DNA from 3 places in the Marinobacter fonticola genome. Region 3 is predicted to be linked to each of the others. Evidence: predicted binding sites of a transcription regulator. Region 3 holds the regulator's gene; each other region holds the start of a gene.
The links. Region 3 encodes LexA, which represses DNA repair genes until DNA is damaged. Its sites were predicted from a motif close to CTGTNTNNNNANACAG; they were not measured.
Positions count from the first base shown of each region.

Region 1 (5,150 bases), 130 kb from region 3:
TTACCCGCAGTTACTTAGGGCAGTGAACTACAAGCGCGCCTACGCCTATAACAGAGGCTTGCAGGGTCGGGCGCTCGTTTGCGACGAGGATCTTATATGGACGTATTACGCTCAACACCCTACGGGCTCAGTACACTGGATCGAAAGAAAGCGCAAAGCCCGAGACGAACACGCAAGGCGCCGGAAACGCCAGCCACACCGACCAAGCGGGTCATGGACCGCCGGGTCCGGCCAGATCGCCGACGCCGGCAAGAGCCTTTCGATGGAGAGGATCGCCGCAAACGCTCCACTCGGCGCAGCCCGAGCTTGCTCCACCCCCGCAATGCCCGGCCAATAGCCGCCGAGGACCGCAGGGGCGAAAGACTCGATACGTCCGCCTAAGAGGCCAAGTTTTAGAAACGGCAGCGGGTTTTGAGACATGCGTCACACTTGCTGCTCTGGCCGTTTTTCAGTCAATCACCGGCCTCCTACAATACCGGGTGCAGAATAAAAGATCGCTCATGCAACTATTTGCTTGTCGTGGCAAGGTTCATTTATAACAAATACAAGAGTGAACATAGATAAGAGTGGGAGCCGGCGTTATGCGAAAGAACACTGGAGACCGCCGAATCAAGGACCGCTACGAGGCCCATTGTCTCAAGGTTCAGCTTAGGGAACGGGGTTTTTTCGGTCGCGAGAAAACACGCATTCCGGCCACCTGCCTGGACATCAACCGCTATGGTTTGGCCGTGCTCTCTCCTCGGCGACTGGAACCGGGCAGCCGTCTGTTTCTGGACTTTTCGGGCAAATACATTTCCGAATCCCACGTCGCGGCGCGGATCGTCGACTGCTATCCCTATCAGACCGGCTATCGGCTGGGTATCCAGTTCAGCTATTGCCGCAACCGGCATAGTTATTCCAGGGCGGTGGACAACGCCTTGTCACGCATCGAGGGGTTCTATAATCGGCTGGCCAGCTGATCGAGAGTCCGATAGATAGAGCAAGAGATAGACACGAAAAATACCAACGTACAACCAAGCTCGCTCAGACAAGCCCCGCATCGAGACTGGCCGCCACGTACAACCCCAATTCTTCGCATTGCTCTTCAAACACATCCCGATAGTCACCGCGACAAAGCACAGGTTCACAAACCAGGCGCCAACGCAGCCCCGTGGTAATGGATTCGATGGCCCTGTGGGTACCGGTACCGTCGTGGCCAGCCCGGATATAGAAGCCAAACGGTAACCCTTGTGTTTTCTCCAGGCAGGGATAGTAGCTGCGATCGAAAAAATCCTTGAGCGCTCCGCTCATGTAGCCCAGATTCTCCGTGGTCCCCAGGATAATCGCGTCGCAAGCCAGCACATCGTCGGGCCCGGCATCCAGAGGCGCCATCACGTTAACCTCAACCGCTTCGATGTCGGGATTGCGGGCGCCCCGCTCGATGGCTAGGCGTAGCTTTTCCGTATTTGGAGAAGGGGCGTGAGCCACGATCAACAGGCGTTTACGGGATGCCATGCGGTATCTCCTCCGTGTCGTTCAGGTACTGCTACTGACTTTGCCGCCAGTTAGACGCGGTAACAAGCCCCTGCTTGCCCCAGGCACACCGATGAACATCATGCTGGCGCACTGATGAGCCTTGAGAAAATAACAAAAAGAGCCGATTCCTTTCGAAACCGGCTCTCTTCAAACACTGACAATCAGAATTGGCTTTAGAGCAACTCGCCGCTGGCCGCCTCGGCGTCGGCAGCGGATTTTTCCTTGCTCTCTTTGCCGGTCGGCTTGGGCATCAATTTTTCGCGAATCTTGCCTTCGATCTCAGTGGCAATATCCATGTGTTCTTCCAGGAACTTGCAGGCATTCGCCTTGCCCTGGCCGATCTTGTCGCCACTGTAGCTGTACCAGGCACCGGACTTGTCGACAAAGCCTTCCTTCACACCCAGGTCCACTACTTCGGCCATGCGGTAGATGCCCTTACCATACATGATCTGGAATTCGGCTTGCTTGAACGGCGGGGAGACCTTGTTCTTGACGACTTTGACGCGGGTTTCGTTACCCACCACCTCGTCGCCGTCCTTTACGGAACCGATACGACGAATATCCAGGCGAACGGAGGAATAGAACTTCAACGCGTTACCGCCGGTCGTGGTTTCCGGGCTGCCGAACATGACGCCGATCTTCATCCGAATCTGGTTGATGAACACCAGCATGCAGTTGGCATGCTTGACGTTACCGGTCAGCTTGCGCAGCGCCTGGGACATTAGGCGCGCCTGCAAACCAACGTGGGAATCGCCCATTTCACCTTCGATCTCCGCTTTCGGCGTCAGCGCCGCGACGGAATCGACGACGATGACGTCGATGGCGTTGGAGCGGACCAGCATATCGGCAATTTCCAGCGCCTGCTCACCGGTATCCGGCTGGGAGACCAGCAATTCATCGACGTCCACGCCCAGTTTTTCCGCGTAGATCGGATCGAGTGCATGCTCTGCATCGATGAAAGCACAGGTCTTGCCCGATTTCTGGGCTTCGGCGATAACCTGCAGAGTCAGCGTGGTTTTACCCGAACTCTCCGGGCCGTAGATTTCCACAATTCGACCGTAAGGCAGACCGCCAATGCCCAGGGCCACATCCAGACCCAGTGAACCGGTAGAGACAGACGGGATGGCTTCACGGGGCTGATCGCCCATTTTCATCACGGCGCCCTTGCCAAACTGGCGCTCGATCTGGCTCAGTGCCGCACCTAACGCCTTCTTGCGGTTGTCTTCCATCGCTGCGAAAACCTCGTCTTGATGTGCCGCCAGGCGGCATGATTCATAGACCCGGCGCCTGGCCGGGTAACTGTATATTTGAACAGTATTAGAACATAATGGATGAAACAGGCCAAGTGCTGCATTTCATCCTCTATGCTTTTTCCTCTATATAGTCGTTGCAGATATATATTCGTTGCAGTTATATAGTCACTGCAGATGTATAGTCACCGCAGGTACAGAGCCCGTAGGTACAGAGTCACTGCAGGAAGCCCCTCACGCCCTGAAGCGCGAACAGCACCGCCTGACGCCGAATGGCATCGCGATCGCCGGAAAAGTACTCAACCACACTCTCCGTGTCCGCTGGCGAGCGGCCCCAGGCGAACCAGACAGTACCGACCGGCTTTTCATCGGAGCCTCCGCCAGGGCCAGCTACGCCACTGACGGAAACGGCGACCTGTGCCCCCGTCTCTGCCAGGGCGCCAGCAACCATTTCACGAACCACGGGTTCGCTCACGGCGCCATGTGCCACGAGGGATTTGTCGGTAACCCCCAACAAAACCCGCTTGGCCTCATTTGAATAAGTCACTACACCGCTATGCACATAGTCCGAACTGCCGGCGCGGTCCGTCAAGGCCTTAGCTATCCAGCCTCCGGTACAGCTCTCGGCGGTCGTGATCGTTAGCCCACGCTCGCGCAGCACGTCGCCCAGCGCTTCGGCAGCCTCTTCGAGGACGTCATCGGATATCGACATGCGTTGCCCTCCAGAAAAATTTGAATCCACATTCTTAACCCCTGAGCGGCATCAGTCCACCCCTGGGCCACGCTGATTTTTCCGCCTGGCTAGCGAGCACCTTGAAATCCGGCGGGGATTCAGAAGATAGCGGGATGAACGAAACACCCACCTCTCTCGTTTCATCATCCGGCGGATTTCCTTACAATCCCGGTTTGCCTTTGCAGCCCACCCCCAGAGAACAACGGATTCCGAATGTCAATCGCGCCCACGGAACTCAGTAAACAAACCCCGATGATGCAGCAATACCTCAAGATCAAGGTGGAGCATCCGAACGAACTGGTGTTCTATCGTATGGGGGATTTTTACGAGCTGTTCTACGACGACGCGAAAAAGGCAGCCGAGCTGCTCGATATTACTCTGACCGCTCGTGGCCAGTCTGGGGGCCAGCCGATACCGATGGCGGGCGTACCCTATCATGCAGCGGAGAACTACATTGCCCGGCTGGTCCGCGGCGGGCACTCCATCGCCATTTGCGAGCAAATCGGCGACCCGGCGACCAGCAAAGGACCGGTAGAGCGCAAGGTGGTACGCATCGTTACGCCGGGCACCCTGAGTGACGAAGCCTTCCTGGAAGACCGCCGCGATAATCTGCTGGTCGCCATCTGCAGCCAGCGCGAGAACTTTGGCATCGCCTGCCTGGACATCTCCAGCGGCCGTTTCTCCGTGTCCGAATTCACGGGTGCCGAATCCCTACAGGGCGAGTTGCAGCGTCTACAACCTGCGGAGATCCTGATTAGCGAGGACTTTCCCTACGCCGATCTGCTCGAGGACTATACCGGCGTGCGGCGCCAGGGCCCTTGGCTATTCGAGCGCGATTCTGCTCAGCGCATCATCACCCAGCAGCTACAAGTGCGGGACCTGACCGGCTTTGGCTGCGAGGATCTGACGCTGGCCGTCTGCGCCGCTGGCTGCCTGCTTCAATATGCCCGGGAAACCCAGCGCACCGCCCTACCGCATATTCGCAAGCTGACGCGTGAGCGGCGCGAAGACGGCGTACTCCTGGACGCAACGAGCCGCCGTAATCTGGAAATCGACACGAACCTCGCCGGCGGCACTCAATACACCCTCGCCTGGGTCATGGATCGAACCGCCACCGCCATGGGCGGTCGCCTGGTGCGCCGCTGGCTGAACCGCCCGCTACGCGATGTCGACATCGTCAAAGAGCGTCAGGCGGCCGTCGCCGCCCTGTTGGACGGGTTCCACTACGAGCCGCTGCACGACCTGCTCAAGTCAGTGGGCGACATCGAGCGTATTCTGTCCCGTGTCGCTCTGCGCTCGGCCAGACCCCGGGACCTGGCGCGCCTGCGCGACGCGTTCAACCTGCTGCCGGAGCTGCAAACGGTGCTGGAGCCGGTCAATGCCGGACGCATTGCCGCACTGCGGGACACGGCCAGTACGTATCCCCAGCTCGCCGACCTGCTGACCCGGGCGGTTGTGGACAATCCTCCGGTGGTCATCCGCGACGGCGGCGTCATCGCCGAAGGCTACGACGACGAGCTGGACGACCTGCGCAATATCAGCGAGAACGCCGGCCAGTTTCTGCTGGACGTGGAAACACGGGAGAAGCAACGCACCGGCATCAGCACCCTGAAAGTCGGCTACAACCGGGTGCATGGCTACTACATCGAAAT
Region 1 covers NZ_CP043042.1:1,442,075-1,447,224, reverse strand. The annotation lists gene FXO11_RS06510 (hypothetical protein) at 97-381, shown strand; gene FXO11_RS06505 (PilZ domain-containing protein) at 582-959, shown strand; gene FXO11_RS06500 (flavodoxin family protein) at 1,024-1,494, opposite strand; gene recA (recombinase RecA) at 1,689-2,744, opposite strand; gene pncC (nicotinamide-nucleotide amidase) at 2,983-3,477, opposite strand; gene mutS (DNA mismatch repair protein MutS) at 3,712-5,150, shown strand, end outside.
Region 1: recA (recombinase RecA) is a predicted target of LexA. The motif match lies at 2,815-2,830, and genes of this name have one in related genera.

Region 2 (5,150 bases), 2.2 Mb from region 3:
GTCTTCGTTGCCCGTGGGCGCAGGTTCGGCTTTTTCCTGCCGGGCCAGGCGGGTGACGAATTGCACGGAGGGCATGCTCAGCTGAGCCAGTTCCTCGGCAATGCGATTGTCCAATTCCGCCGCCGCTTTCTCCCGTTTTCCGGTAAGGGCATCAGCCTGCGCCTGCCATTCATCGCGAAACGTCTCTACATCGGCTTCCAGCTTTTCCAGGCTGCCTTCACCGCCGTCCAGTTCATCCAGTTCGGACTGCAGTTGAGTGTGCAGTTCGCCGAGGGTTTCCGGAGTGACCCGGTGTTTGCGTGCCAGGTCGTAGATTGTGCTCAGTCGTGTTTCAACTTCTTCCAGTCGAGCGGGGTTCGCTTCGTAGTCATCGATGAAATGCCGAAGGTTGTTGCCTGCCTCGCTGAGTTGGATCTGGGCTTCGTTAAGCATCTGGAGAGTGTCGGCCAGTTGTGGGATCTCGACCGGTAGTTGCTCCAATTGCTGTAGGGCCTGCTGGACCAGGGAGGCGGCGCTGGGTTCGTCTTCGCTACAGAGTAAAGACGCTTGGTGGCAATTGCGCAGGACGGTTTCTGCATGGCCGAGTTGGGCCTGCTCGTTTTCCAGTTCGGTCAGTTCGTTCTCGCCCAAAGCCAGGCCGTCCAGTTCTTCGACTTGATAGCGCAGCAGTTGCAGGCGGGCTTCGTTTTCATCCTTGTAGGACTGAAGCTCACTCAGACGTTGACGGGTTTTGTGCCATTGTTTCCAGGCTGTGCGGGTTGCTTCCGCCAGTTTCTCTGCGCCGGCAAACTCGTCGAGCAGTTTGCGGTGAGTGTCTTTCTGTAGTAGGGACTGGTGCTGATGCTGGCTGTGGATGTCCATCAGCATACCGCCCAGCTCGCGCAGGTCGGCCAGCGGGCAGGGCTGGCCATTGATGTAGGCGCGGGAACGACCGTCCTTGCTGATCACGCGGCGCAGGATGCACTCGTGTTCGTCATCGAGATCATGATTTTCCAGCCAAAGTTGGGCTTCTGGAATGCGGCTGACGTCGAAGCTGGCCGTGATGTCTGCGCGCTTGGCGCCATGCCGGACTGCGCCGGCGTCGGCACGGCCACCCAGTACCAGGCCGAGCGCGTCGAGAACGATGGATTTGCCGGCACCGGTTTCCCCGGTCAGGGTGGTCATGCCCTGGCGGAACTGTAGTTCGACGCGCTCGGCAATGGCGTAATTGGCGACGATCAGTTGATTCAGCATGGTGGACTCCGGTTTCCTGGCGCTTCCGTGGTGCAAGACGGTTGTTCGGGGTGAGCGCTGTGATCGGTTTAAGTGCGTCGATCTGTTCAAATATACAGTAGCTGTGAATATATACAGTGAAATTTCGCGATGCAAGCAAAAACATGGACGGCGTAGCGTTAATCGATAGGCAACGGTTGAAAGCGTTCCGGCTGATCCCCATATCGCTGGCAAGCTATTGGATAAGGGCGGTTTCGCCCGTCTGAGATGATTGATCAGGAGTTGACTGATGAGCGCAGAAGACACCCGCAAAGAACACAACGAGGACGAGCTGAAAGCGGTTCCTGAGGATGCTCTCGACCCGGCGAGAAGCGGACGCGCAGGCAGCGAGCGCAAGCCCGAAGCCGGCTCCGAGAAGGCCGAGCAAGCCGAGCCCCAGGCGCAGTCGAAGCAGCCGGAAGACGATCAGGGCGATCGGGAAGCCGGTGAACTTGAGGCGCTGCAGGGACAGGTGGCCGAGCAGAGGGAGCTGGTGTTGAGGACTCAGGCGGAGATGCAGAATGTGCGCCGCCGCGCCGAGATTGATGTGGATAAGGCTCGCAAATTTGCGCTTGAGAAGTTCGTCAAGGAACTGCTGCCGATAGCCGATAGCCTGGAAAAGGCGGTGGAAAGCACCGAAGGCAAGACGTCTTCCGATGAGGTCGTTGCCTCCATTCGAGAAGGTGCGGAGATGACACTCAACCTGTTCATGAACAGTCTCGAAAAGTTCAATGTGAAACAGGTCAATCCCGTGGGTGAGCCATTCGATCCTCAGCTCCACGAAGCCATGTCCATGGTGCCGGCGCCCGATGCCGAGCCCAATAGTGTCGTCGCATGCATTCAGAAGGGTTACACCTTGAACGAGCGCTTGGTACGCCCGGCTATGGTCGTGGTCGCTCGTCCCGATGATTCAGCAAAAATTGACGAACAGGCTTGAAAACGAGCGGTCCGAGCCAATATAGGCATTAAACGGTAATTAAGCCGATCGAACCCAAGAATTTATTCGCAAGCGAAGCAGATCAGCAGCTACAGGAACTGGAGTCATTCAATGAGTAAGATTATTGGTATCGACCTGGGGACCACCAACTCTTGTGTAGCCATCATGGATGGCGACAAGGTCAAGGTGATCGAGAACGCGGAAGGCGATCGCACGACGCCGTCCATCATCGCGTATACCGAAGAGGGTGAAACGCTGGTCGGTCAGTCAGCCAAGCGTCAGGCGGTGACCAACCCGAACAATACCCTATACGCCATCAAGCGTCTGATTGGCCGTCGCTTTGAAGACAGCGTCGTTCAGAAAGACATCAAGATGGTGCCCTACAAGATTGCCAGCGCGGACAACGGTGATGCTTGGGTTGAAGTGAAAGGCAAGAAAATGGCGCCGCCGCAGGTTTCTGCGGAAGTGTTGAAGAAGATGAAGAAAACCGCTGAGGATTATCTTGGCGAGAAGGTCACTCAAGCGGTTATTACCGTTCCGGCCTATTTCAACGATAGCCAGCGTCAGGCCACCAAAGATGCCGGCAAGATCGCCGGTCTCGAGGTCAAGCGAATCATCAACGAGCCCACTGCGGCCGCGTTGGCTTATGGCCTGGATAAGAGAAGCGGTGACCGCAAGGTCGCTGTATACGACCTGGGTGGCGGTACCTTCGATATCTCCATCATCGAGATCGCAGACGTTGACGGCGAGCATCAGTTCGAAGTACTGGCCACCAATGGCGATACCTTCCTCGGTGGTGAAGACTTCGATATGAAGATCATCGAGTTCTTGGCGGACCAGTTCAAGAAAGACAGTGGCATCGACCTGCGTGGTGATTCACTGGCGATGCAGCGTTTGAAAGAGGCGGCTGAGAAGGCCAAGATCGAGCTGTCCAGCAGCCAGCAGACGGATGTCAATCTGCCATACATCACGGCAGATCAGAGCGGTCCCAAGCACATGAACGTCAAGCTGACCCGGGCCAAGCTGGAAGCGTTGGTGGAAGACTTGGTCGATCGCAGTCTCGAGCCTTGCAAGATCGCTCTGGCTGATTCCGGTGTGGACAGCAGCGAAATCGACGAAGTGATCTTGGTCGGTGGCCAAACGCGCATGCCGCAGGTTCAGGAAAAGGTTAAGAACTTCTTTGGCAAGGAAGCGCGTAAGGATGTGAACCCGGATGAAGCCGTCGCCATGGGTGCGGCCATCCAGGCGGCCGTTCTGTCAGGTGACGTTAAAGACGTACTGCTGCTGGACGTGACCCCGCTGACCCTGGGCATCGAAACCATGGGCGGTGTGTCCACATCGCTAATCGAGAAGAACACGACGATTCCGACCAAGAAGTCGCAAACCTTCTCGACTGCGGATGACAACCAAACTGCGGTAACCATTCACGTGGTTCAGGGTGAGCGCAAGCAAGCGACCCAGAACAAGTCGCTGGGCCGCTTTGACTTGGCTGACATTCCACCGGCGCCCCGTGGCGTACCGCAGATCGAGGTCACCTTCGACATCGATGCCAACGGTATTCTCAACGTGTCCGCCAAGGACAAGGCAACCGGTAAGGAGCAGTCCATCGTCATCAAGGCCTCTTCCGGCCTGAACGACGACGAGATCGATAAGATGGTCGCGGATGCCGAGGCGAATGCCGAGGAAGATCGCAAGTTCGAAGAGCTGGTGCAGGCGCGCAACCAGGGCGATGGTATGATCCACGCCGTGCGCAAGACGCTCTCCGAGGCGGGCGATAAGGTGTCCGAGCAGGAGAAAGAGTCCATCGAAACCGCCATCAGCGAGCTTGAAGAGGCGCTGAAAGGTGATGATAAGGACGACATCGAAGCGAAGACCCAGAAGCTGACCGAAGCTTCATCCGAACTGGCGCAGAAGATGTACGCTGATCAAGCCGAGCAGGCAGGTGACCAGGCCGAAGGCCAGGAAAGCGCCAAGTCCAGCGGCGACGACGCGGTTGACGCTGAGTTCGAAGAAGTGAAAGACGAAGACAAGCGGTAAGCGCGGAGTCTTCATGAGAGTGAGCAAAACGCGGGGGGCTTGCTTCCCGCGTTTTGCTCGTTTGATGGAATCATAAATTGCAGACGTCCGTTTGCGGGCGGTTGCGATTGAAAGTAGTCACAAGGCTCCTGACCAGATGGAGTCTGAAATGGGTATCGGAACATGGCCAAACGCGACTATTACGAGATTCTCGGCGTCTCCCGGGATGCGGATGAGAAAGAAATAAAGCGCGCGTATCGCAAGCTCGCGATGAAGTATCACCCGGATCGCAATCCGGACGATAAAGAAGCCGAGAACAAGTTTAAGGAAGCCAGCGAGGCTTACGAAATTCTGGCGGACGCGAGCAAGCGCAGCGCTTATGACCAGTTCGGCCATGCCGGTGTCGACGGTCAGGGTGGAGGCAGCGGCTTCGGCGGGGGTGGCGGGAGCTTCTCTGATATCTTCGGCGATGTTTTCGGCGATATCTTCGGCGGTGGGCGTGGTCGTAGCAATCGCGGCGCGGACCTGCGCTACACCCTTCAGCTGGACCTTGAGCAGGCGGTCAAAGGGACTACGGTTCAGATCAAAGTGCCTGGGCATGTGGAATGTGACTTCTGCCATGGTTCCGGAGCGGAGAAAGGCAGTACTGCAGAAACCTGTGGAACCTGTGCCGGTATGGGGCAAGTGCGCATGCAGCAGGGCTTCTTTGCCGTGCAGCAGACCTGTCCGACCTGTCGGGGTGCTGGCAAGGTCATCAAGAATCCCTGTAAGAAGTGTCACGGCGCAGGCCGTGTCGAGCAGCCTAAGACGTTGTCTGTGAAGGTGCCGCCCGGCGTCGATACAGGCGACCGGATACGGTTATCCGGTGAGGGCGAAATGGGCATGGAGGGTGGCCCGGCGGGCGACCTTTATGTGCAGGTTGCGGTGCGCGAGCATTCTATTTTCA
Region 2 covers NZ_CP043042.1:3,877,749-3,882,898, reverse strand. The annotation lists gene recN (DNA repair protein RecN) at 1-1,233, opposite strand, end outside; gene grpE (nucleotide exchange factor GrpE) at 1,502-2,188, shown strand; gene dnaK (molecular chaperone DnaK) at 2,300-4,225, shown strand; gene dnaJ (molecular chaperone DnaJ) at 4,388-5,150, shown strand, end outside.
Region 2: recN (DNA repair protein RecN) is a predicted target of LexA. The motif match lies at 1,316-1,331, and genes of this name have one in related genera.

Region 3 (5,150 bases):
TCCTGGCCCAAGCGTGCAACCTCCGCTTCGGATACCTTGGCACTGACCCCACTGTGCCAAACAAGCGGTAAAAACATGGAAAGCGCAAGCCAACGATGGCGCATGATTCATATCCTCCAAACGGCAAGCCGTGAGCCAAGGTTCCGGCACCAGGACACCGCTGAACACATTTCTGTGCAGGGCCCTTACCACCGGAAATGCCCGACCACGGGAAAATGCCTGAAAAATTTCAAAGACGGCGCTTATTTGCCTGATGGATGAAATAATGACAAGAAATTATTTGTAGGAAGTTGTTAAAACCATGATGCATTTCGAGTTTTTTGACGCCACCGGTTTGCGGATATCTCTCATCGGCTGGACGCGAAACCGCAGCTGCTATCTGTTAGACTACGTAGACAGTCGTTACCTTTGGGGCACGGTATTTTTGCCCGGCTAATTTGCAAGCAGGTGGCTAATCGCTCATGGCATCTCAGTGGCCGTCTTTCACCAAACAGAAGGCATTCCTGGCATCCACTCTGCTCAGAATTGCAGATCGTCAGGAACACGCAGCTGAACGGGAAGCTTCAATTCAGGGGGCGGTTGCGCTGCTTCATGAGGCGCGCACGGCGCTGCTTCAGCTTATTGCGGAGCTCTACCAAGTCCGTCACACCTCACCGCGAGGGCTTGACGAACTGGCCGACTTGGTAGCCGGCGAAAGCGCTGAAATCGGCGAACTGCGCGAACTGGCTATGCGACCGGGCTCATGGTGGCAACACATTGAGGTATTGACTCAAACTCAACGCCACCCCGCCCAACGCAAGCTGTCGGTGGAACAAGATAACTTAATCGCGGTATCTGCAGAATCGGGGCCGGATCGTTCGACATCCGCACTTCTGAACACGGCGGCAGGTCTGAAACAGTACATCGAGATCATTCTGGAACGCCACGACGAGTGGTGAGTCCAACGTAATAAATTTCTCATTCAGGCGGCGCAGCCGTCAGGAATAAGGCAGTATTTATGTCTACATCAATTCTGGAAATTGTCGAGCTTCCCGATGGCGATTTCGCCTTGCGTCGGGCCGATGACGAGACCGCGCCGCTGGTGCGCATCTCGTTCTCCCAGGAAGCACGCGACATGATGGAAGAGCAGGACCTCACGGTCGCAAAAGCGATGATGACGGCCGGCATCGAAGCCGTTGGCAATATAGCCCACGATATCGATTGGGATGAGGATGAGCTAGAGCATCAGCCCTCAACTCATCCGAGAACCTTGCACTGACTATTGCTGACTTGTCATTGCGCAAGATGCAAAAACGGGCGCCTTGGCGCCCGTAAAATATTCATGCACCTCCCGCCCGATGCAGCTTCAACCCCGAGCAGCGCTCATTGCTCAGTTCCTGCCGTTTAGCCCATCAATACACATAGCCTCTCGGCGTACACGCAAACCAAAGCCTAACGATACTATTTTATTTGCCTTCTTCGTCTTATTCGCCGGAACATTGGCTTGCCGGATTTATCATCGCTGACGAAGCACGACGCCATGGCTATCCCCTTTTGCGGACGCGAACTGCAGCCGATCGAACGCGGCAGCGCCAAACGCACCCCCCGTCCACATCACCACAGCGTGGCAAGTTCCAGCAGCCAATGCACGCTCCGCCAGCGACAAGGCATCATGCTGACCGGTTGAACGCAGCACGAGGAGTTCGCCAGCAACGATGCCATGCATCTGCTGCCACTTTTGCATCAGCGTTTGAGGTGGGTCGATCCACGCCAGCCAGCGGCGCTCCTGGTTCAGCTGCGTCAGCATCGATAACAGCAACTGCATATTCTCAACCTGCGCCTCTGGCAGGATAATTTCGGTGACGTTACCTTCCGGCCTGTTCGGAGCAGGCGGTATGGCCGCGTCAGAAAGGTCCTTGTTAGAGCCACGGCCCGCGGGGAGAGTCACCGCGCCTGAACACGCGACCGGACTCGCTCGCCACCCATCTATCGCCGGAGCGCCGGATGAGGGGCGAGCCACGGCGTTCGACGACAACACAGCATTGTTGTAAGTCAGGTTCTGATTAAAACTAAGCTGCTCCACGAGACACCTCCAATGCCATACACGCCAAATTCTAGGTCGGTCAGTGCATATCCGAGCGACGAATCACACCCACACCAAGGCCTTCGATAAATAACTCCTGCTCGGTCAGATCGATATCGATGGGTTCGAATTCGTCATTTTCCGGCAATAGGTACACGTGGGTTCCTTCCCGCTTAAAACGCTTCACCGTCACTTCCTCGCCGACGCGCGCTACGACAACCTGGCCACTGTGGACATCCTGCGTCCTATGGACCGCCAATAGGTCGCCGTCGAAAATACCGATATTCTTCATACTCATGCCGCGCACACGCAGCAGGTAATCTGCAGAGGGGGAAAAAAAGGTCGGCTGAAGAGCACAATAATCGTCAATATGTTCTTCTGCGAGAATCGGGTTACCGGCCGCCACCTGCCCTACAATAGGTAGACCGGGGTCTTCCTCGGCCTCGGGCAGCCGGATGCCCCGACTGGCACCGGGCACCATTTCAATGGCACCTTTGCGAGCCAATGCCCGGAGATGCTCTTCCGCCGCGTTGGCGGATTTGAACCCCAGCTCTCGCGCAATTTCTGCACGGGTGGGCGGATAGCCTGTCTCACCCACATGGCGGCGAATGATATCGAGGACTTGGGATTGTCGCGGTGTCAGCTTCATGCCGTTTACCTGTCTTTATATACAGTAACTGGAACTATATACAGTATTTTATCCAGTGTAAACCCTAATGGCATGAGAGCGGCCAAGAGGCTGCCAACAGCGTGACAACATCCTGAGCCGATTGTGGAGGGAGCTTACTTTACGGAGAATTCTTTGCGTGGCTTGTAGGGAATCGATTCAACTTTCACCTCGTCCACCCTCGCTTGGGCTGGACCTTTGTGTAGCCATTCAACCAGCCATTCAATAGCGGATTCATCGCCACAAGCTACAATCTCGACACCGCCATTAGAGAGATTCTTGGCATAGCCCGAAATCCCTTTGGACTTCGCCTGCTCTTGAGCACTGGCGCGGAAGTTGACGCCCTGCACACGCCCTGATACCACGACCCGAATACACTGTTCTTCCATTACAACAACCTCCCTGAATAGACGTGAAATACGTTCATCTTTTTACCATATACCCTAACGTGGGCGGCGCTCTCTTAAAATGCCGCCATAGTTTGCGTTAACTCGGTGAGTCATGAAAACATTGAGAATTATCAAGGCCGGACCAGGCACCTAGTGCGCTGTTTGGTTAATTCGCTGACTTACTGCGAGCTTCTGAAGGCTTTGGGCAAGGCGCTGGTCTGCAGGCATGGTGCAGCAGGGAATCTGGCCCTAATCACCAACGATACTTGCCCCAGTTCTCGGGGTTGGCCCAATACTTGGAATTGTTCCAGTCCCGGGGCCGGTTGTAGGTCTCGATATCGTAAGCGTAGACCACCGTACCATCGTCGAGGGATGAGTAACGGCGAAAGGCCAGGCCAATCATCTCGTTGAATGACCAGTCGTCTTCCGGCGCCACGCTCACCGCTACTCGACGCGCGCCGGCGTTGCGCAGCCAGCCCAGGAATTGGCGCGCATCCTCATGAGAGAGCGTGCCGAGGAGCCCGGTCACCAGCGCCAGATCGGCCACGCCCGTGAGCCGCTCCCGAACCGAGAGCGGATCCTGCGTCATATCCAACAGCCGGGCGTCGGCATGATCCGTCCAGATCCGTCCGACCTTACGCGCCGTATCGCCGGCAACAATCAAGTGTTTGGGATGGAATTCGCCCAGCAACTGTTTGAGGATTCTTTCGAGCATAGCGTCCTGGCCGATAGTCATTGATGGCCCAATCAGTTTAACAGGCCACGCCGCCGACCGCCCTTGTTCGGCTCTCGCCCAGCCCGGTTTCAAGACATCGTTGCCGACTGTTCATCGTGAGGACGGCTCTCTGTGATAAAGTGGACAACAGTGCTAGCGAAAAAATCCCGAAAAACAGCGCTTGCCAGGATTTTATCGAAACATCCAGCCTCGTCGAGCGGTAGCGCGGGATTGATTTGCGACCAAGTAAGGAGACCGCATGAGTCAAGATCAGGCATGCCGGATGCCGACTATCCGGAATACCCGGGATGGCAAGGAGCGCCGCGTCGGCGTGGAGATCGAGATCTCCGGCCTGCCGTACGACAACCTTGTCAGCCTTTCCGCTACTCTCCTCGAGGGTAAAGCCCGGCTCGAATCCCGCTACGTTAGCAAGATCAAGACAGCGATGGGCGACTACACCATCGAATTGGACTCCGATCCGATTAAGGACCTCGATCTGCAAGACGAACGCCTGCCGGAATCTATCCGCGAACTCGGGGGGCATGCCATGGAGATGATCGACTTCGCGGCTGAACGCATCGTACCGCTGGAAATCATCACTCCCCCCCTTCCCTTGTCAGAACTCGAGACCGTCGAGCAGCTATGCGACAGTTTGCGGGAAGCAGGCGCACTGGGTAGTCGGGAAGCGTTACTTTATGCCTTCGGGATGCAACTGAATCCGGAGTTGCCAGACCTGGAACCGGCTACCCTGGTCAATTATTTCCGCGCATTCGCGGCGCTCTACGAGTGGCTCAAGGCTCGGCACCAAATCGACATCAGCCGCAAGTTCACCACTTACATCGAGCCTTGGCACAACGATTATGTCGACATGATCATGGAGCCGGATTACGCGCCGGACCAGAGTCAGTTGATGCGTGATTACCTGCATTATAACCCGACTCGCAATCGGGCCCTGGACCTGTTGCCGCTGTTTGCGCACCTGGACGAAACACTGTTGCGCGAGTACGTGGACGACGAAAGGGTCAAAGCCCGGCCCACCCTGCACTACCGCCTGCCCGACTGCGATATCGACAATCCTAAGTGGCACTTCTCCAGCGTCTGGAATGACTGGGTCGTGGTGGAAGAACTTGCGACAGACCCCGAGAAGCTGACAAATCTGATGGCAGAGTACCGGCAAAGCCGCAAGCTCAGCTTCAAGAATCTGACGACCAGCTGGAAGGATCGCTGTGACGAATGGCTGAAGCAGAACCAGGCCTGACCATAGGCATCAGTGGCCCGGCCCGGCAGCGTCTGACTCACCGCTTGATTCGTTTTGGG
Region 3 covers NZ_CP043042.1:1,567,695-1,572,844, reverse strand. The annotation lists gene FXO11_RS07030 (DUF1329 domain-containing protein) at 1-104, opposite strand, end outside; gene FXO11_RS07025 (DUF6586 family protein) at 462-938, shown strand; gene FXO11_RS07020 (hypothetical protein) at 998-1,258, shown strand; gene FXO11_RS07015 (cell division inhibitor SulA) at 1,496-2,062, opposite strand; gene lexA (transcriptional repressor LexA) at 2,103-2,711, opposite strand; gene FXO11_RS07005 (acylphosphatase) at 2,846-3,118, opposite strand; gene FXO11_RS07000 (DUF6231 family protein) at 3,372-3,833, opposite strand; gene FXO11_RS06995 (amidoligase family protein) at 4,093-5,091, shown strand; gene FXO11_RS06990 (gamma-glutamyl-gamma-aminobutyrate hydrolase family protein) at 5,067-5,150, shown strand, end outside.